Regions from separate parts of the Halomonas sp. MCCC 1A11062 genome, predicted to be linked through region 1. Evidence: predicted binding sites of a transcription regulator. Region 1 holds the regulator's gene; the other holds the start of a gene.
The links. Region 1 encodes PhoB, which activates phosphate uptake and scavenging genes when phosphate is short. Its sites were predicted from a motif close to TGTCATANNNNTGTCANA; they were not measured.
Positions count from the first base shown of each region.

Region 2: ugpB (sn-glycerol-3-phosphate ABC transporter substrate-binding protein UgpB) is a predicted target of PhoB. The motif match lies at 1,403-1,420, and genes of this name have one in related genera.

Region 1 is NZ_JABFTW010000001.1:281,754-284,209, forward strand. Features, by position in the region: gene phoR (phosphate regulon sensor histidine kinase PhoR) at 1-857, opposite strand, end outside; gene phoB (phosphate regulon transcriptional regulator PhoB) at 859-1,548, opposite strand; gene ubiA (4-hydroxybenzoate octaprenyltransferase) at 1,632-2,456, opposite strand, start outside.
Region 2 is NZ_JABFTW010000034.1:5,830-8,285, forward strand. Features, by position in the region: gene ugpB (sn-glycerol-3-phosphate ABC transporter substrate-binding protein UgpB) at 1-1,313, opposite strand, end outside; gene HOP58_RS21465 (bifunctional diguanylate cyclase/phosphodiesterase) at 1,463-2,456, shown strand, end outside.

The sequences.
Region 1 (2,456 bases):
TCCTCGAGCAGGGCGTCCATGGCCAGCGGCAGATGGTCCTCGCCGCCGCGGTCGATCTCCAGGCGTGACAGCAGCAACAGGTCGTTGACCAGATTCTGCATGCGGTTGGTCTGCTCCTGCATGCGGGCCAGCCCCTGTGCCAGCCGCGGCGGCAGCTGCTCGGCGTAGGTGGCATAGGTCTCGAGATAGCCTGCCAGCACCGTCAGCGGGGTTCTCAGCTCATGGGAGACGTTGGCGACGAAGTCGCGGCGCATCTCCTCCAGGCGATGCAGGCGGGTGATGTCTCGCGCCATCACCAGGCGCTCGTCGTCGCCGTAGAGAGTGATCTGGAACTGCAGCACCATGCGTTCGTTCACCGGCGAGCTCAGCGTCAGCGGCTCGCGGTAGTCGCGGGCATTGAAATAGGTGACGAAGCGCGGGTCGCGGATCAGGTTGGTGATGTGCTGGCCGCGGTCGTGGGCGGCCTCGAGCCCCAGCATGCGCTCGGCGGCGCTGTTCCACCATTCGAGGTCGCCGTGCTGGTCGAGCATTACCACGCTGTCGCGCATCGCCTCCGAAGATTCCTGGATACGCTTGAGGGTCGTCTGCAGGCGCTGCTGGGTCTGGCGCTGACCTTTCTGGTAGCGGTACAGGCGATCGAACAGTTCGCCCCACAGGCCGGTGGCTGCGGGCGGTTCGCTGTGCGGGTTGCGCGTGAGCCAGCGACGCAGGGCGTGCAATTGTCGCAGATGATAGGCCAGACGCAGGGCGAGCCCGAGGGCCAGCCCGAGTCCGGGGGCGGAAAACAACCAGCCGACGAGGGCGCCGGCGATAGCGAGCAGGCCTAGGCGCCAGAGTTCATGGCTCCAGAGGCGCACGTCAGCCCTTGCTGGAGAAGCGGTAGCCGGTGCCGCGCACGGTCTGGACCAGATGCTGGTGGGCTTCGCCCAATGCCTTGCGCAGGCGGCGAATGTGCACGTCCACGGTGCGCTCCTCCACATAGACGTTGCCGCCCCACACCTGATCGAGCAGCTGACTGCGGGTATAGGCCCGCTCCTGGTGGGTCATGAAGAACTGTAGCAGGCGGTACTCGGTCGGGCCCATCTCCAGTGGTTTGCCATCGGAGCTGACCCGGTGGCTGACGGGGTCGAGCACCAGGCCGTCCACTTCCACCGGCTCCTCGACGCCCTTGGGCGTAGTCCGGCGCAGTACCGCCTTGAGTCGAGCCACCAGCTCCCGCGGCGAGAAGGGCTTGGTGATGTAGTCGTCGGCACCGGCTTCGAGACCGAGGATCTTGTTGTCCTCTTCGCTCTTGGCGGTGAGCATGATGATGGGCAGCTCGCGGGTGGCTTCCTCGCGCTTGAGCCGGCGCGCCAGCTCGATACCGCTGGTACCGGGCATCATCCAGTCGAGCAGCAGCAGGTCGGGTTGGTTGTCGACGATCATGGTGTGGGCGCTCTGGGCATTAGCGGCTTCCAGCACGCGATAGTCGGCCATCTCCAGCGCCACCGCGATCATCTCGCGGATTGGCGCTTCGTCATCGACGATCAAAACGGTCTTGGCGGTCATCCCGAAGCCTCGCGGTCAGTGACGGGTCGGTGACGATCTCACCATGTGATCATGACATTTGCATGACACTGCCGCCAGTGGCTTTAGACGCCGGTGATGGGCCACAGGCTCAGCGCGATGCCGGCGAATACCAGCAGGCCTGACCAGTGGTTGTTGAGGAAGGCCTGAAAGCAGCGCTCACGCTCGCGGCCGCGAATCAGGAACTGCTGGTGCAGGAAGGTGGCGGCCATGCCGGCCAGGCCCAGCCAGAAGAATACGCCGAGGCCCAGACGTAGCCCGGCCCAGCCCAGCAGGCCCAGGGTAATCAACTGCAGCAGGCCGATCATGACGCGGTCGGCGCGGCCGAACAGCACCGCGGTGGACTTGATGCCGATCCTCAGATCGTCGTCGCGGTCGACCATGGCGTATTCGGTGTCGTAGGCCACTGTCCAGGCCAGGTTGGCGGCGAACAGCAGCCAGGCTTCCAGAGGTACGTGGCCCAGTACCGCGCCGAAGGCCATGGGAATGGCCCAGGAGAACGCTGCACCGAGGAACAGCTGGGGCAGGTGGGTATAGCGCTTCATGAATGGATAGATGAAGGCCAGCGCCACGCCCACCAGCGACAGCATCACGGTGAACAGGTTGGTGAAGAGCACCAGCACGAAGGCCGAGGCGACCAGGCCGGCGAACAGGCCCTTGGCCTCGCGCTCGCTGATGCGTCCGGTGGCCAGGGGGCGGTCCTTGGTGCGCTTGACGTGGCCGTCGAAGTGGCGGTCGGCGTAGTCGTTGATCACGCAGCCTGCGGCGCGCATCAGGTAGACCCCGGCAACGAAGATCAGCAGCAGATGCCGCTCGGGCAGCCCTTGCGCGGCCACCCACAGCGCCCACAGCGTGGGCCACATCAGCAGCCAGGTGCCGATGGGGCGGTC
Region 2 (2,456 bases), on a different contig from region 1:
TGATTGGCCTGTTCGAAGTCGCGAAGGAGAGCGTTGCCGCGGCGAGCCGCATCGGCACTGGCCTGTTCCCCGCTCTTGCTGCTTGTCATTACCGCTTCCATCTCCTCGGAGATGATGTCGCGGATCTGCACGAAGTTGCCGAAGCGCAGCCCCTTGGAATTTTCGGTGGGCTCGTTGAGGGTCATTTGTTCGATGGAGATTTCGGTGCCCGGGTTTTCGGTATAGAAACCCTGTGACTCGCTCAACTCCCAGGCGGCATGAGTGATCGGCAGGTAGCCGGTTTTCTGATGCCAGTCGGCTTGCACTTCAGGCTGGGAGAGGTAATCGAAGAAGGCTGCTACGGCTGCGTACTCTTCTTCGCTGTGACCTTGAAGCGTCCACAGGGTGGCGCCACCGATGATCGAGTTCTGCGGGGCACCATCGACATCTTCGTAGTAGGGCAGCATGCCGTAGCCGATCGAGAAATCGGCGTTGGCCAGCACGCCGGCACGGGCTGCCGAGGAGCCGAAGAACATGGCGCATTCACCGGAATAGAACATCGGTGCTGCGTCGTTGCCCGGCCCCGGTCCACCCCAGCGGAATACGCCCTCGTCCTGCCACGCCTTCAGGTTGTCCCAGTGGCGGGCGACCAAGTCATTGTCGAAGACGAATTCGGTTTCAAGACCACCGAAGCCGTTCTCCAACGTTCCCAGCGGAGAGTCATGCATGGCGGAAAAATTCTCCAGCATGACCCAACTTGGCCAGGAGGTCGTGAAACCGCAGTTGGCGGCATCCTGTTCGCGCAACTGGCGCGAATAAGCTTCGATCTCTTCCCAAGTCTGCGGTGCGCCCTCGAGACCCGCCGCCTCGAAGGCGTCGCGGTTGTAATAGAGAATCGGGGTGGAAGAGTTGAAGGGGAAGGAGAGCATGTTGCCGCGGGTATCGGTGTAATAACCCACCACCGCCGGCAGGAAGGCCTCCCGATCGAAGGTGCGGCCATGGTCTTCCATCAACTGGTAGATAGGATAGACCGCGCCTTCCGCTGCCATCATGGTGCCGGTACCCACCTCGAATACCTGCAGGATATGCGGATGCTGGCCCGCGCGGAAGGCAGCAATGGCGCCAGTCATGGTCTCGGTGTAGTTGCCACGATAGCTGGGACGAACTCGATAGTCGTCCTGAGAGGCATTGAACTCTTCTGTAACGGCTTCGAGCATCTCTCCCAGCTCGCCGCCCATGGCGTGCCACCATTGAACTTCGGTAGCGGCATGAACGGAAAAGGACAGTGACGCTACGAGTGCACCTGACATGAAAGCGGTAGAGCGAGGCGACATGAGACTCTCCTTGGGTGATGTCGCCGATAACGCTAGGCTCGTAGCGTGTCAATCAGGTTTCACGAATATGAATAAGCATTGCATAGCGCTGTCATGGTGCTGTCATCTAAACGTTGCAATCTCGCCCTGACACCATTTCAGGGCTGACCATGACGACCTCCGACATCGAGGAGAGCGAGCTCAGAGCGATCATAGAGGGCGAGCGGCTCACGCCATGCTTCCAACCCATCGTCGATGTCGCCAGGCAGTGCGTGCATGGCTACGAGGCGCTGATTCGTGGCCCCGAAGGCTCCAGGCTGCACTCTCCGTTGGCCCTGTTCGAGGTGGCCATTCAGTCGGGCCTGCTGGTAGAGCTCGATCTGCTGTGCCGCCGCCTGGCGATTGCCGCCTTCGTGCGGCTAGGCTTGCCCGGTAGGCTGTTCCTCAACGTGATGCCGTTGACCATCGTCGAGCGGGACTTCAGCGAGGGGTTGACCCTGGGCTATCTGAGCGACCATGGGCTGGCTCCCAATCGTGTCGTCATCGAACTCACCGAACATCTGCCGATCACCGATTACGTGCTGATGCGCCAGGCGGTGGAGCACTATCGCGACATGGGCTTTCAGGTTGCGCTGGACGACCTGGGGGCCGGCCATTCGAGTCTGCGCCACTGGGCCGAGCTGCGCCCCGACTTCGTCAAGCTCGACCGCCACTTCATCACCGGCATCGATCAGGACCCCGACAAGCGGCAGTTCCTGCGCTCGATTCTCGATGTATCGCGCAGCCTCGGTTGCCAGCTGATAGCGGAAGGCGTGGAAACCGCCGAGGAGTACCGCTCGCTGTGGGAGCTGGATCGCAGCCTGTCGCTGCTGCAAGGCTACTACTTTGCCCGTCCCAGCCAGACCCCGTCGCGAGATATCGGCCGCTCACTGCCGGTCGGAGCCTCGGCCCGTCACGGACTGGTACGCAGCGCTCACACCATCATGAAGTCGCTGGCACCGATCGAACCGCGGATGCCTGTACTGGAGTTGAGTGGACGGTTTCGTGGCGAGCCAGGCCTGCGCTGTGTGGCGGTGGTGGAAAACGACAGGCCGGTCGGTGTGGTGCGGCGCAGCGAGTTTCTTACCCTGTTCACCAACCCCTACAGTCATGCCCTGTTCGCCA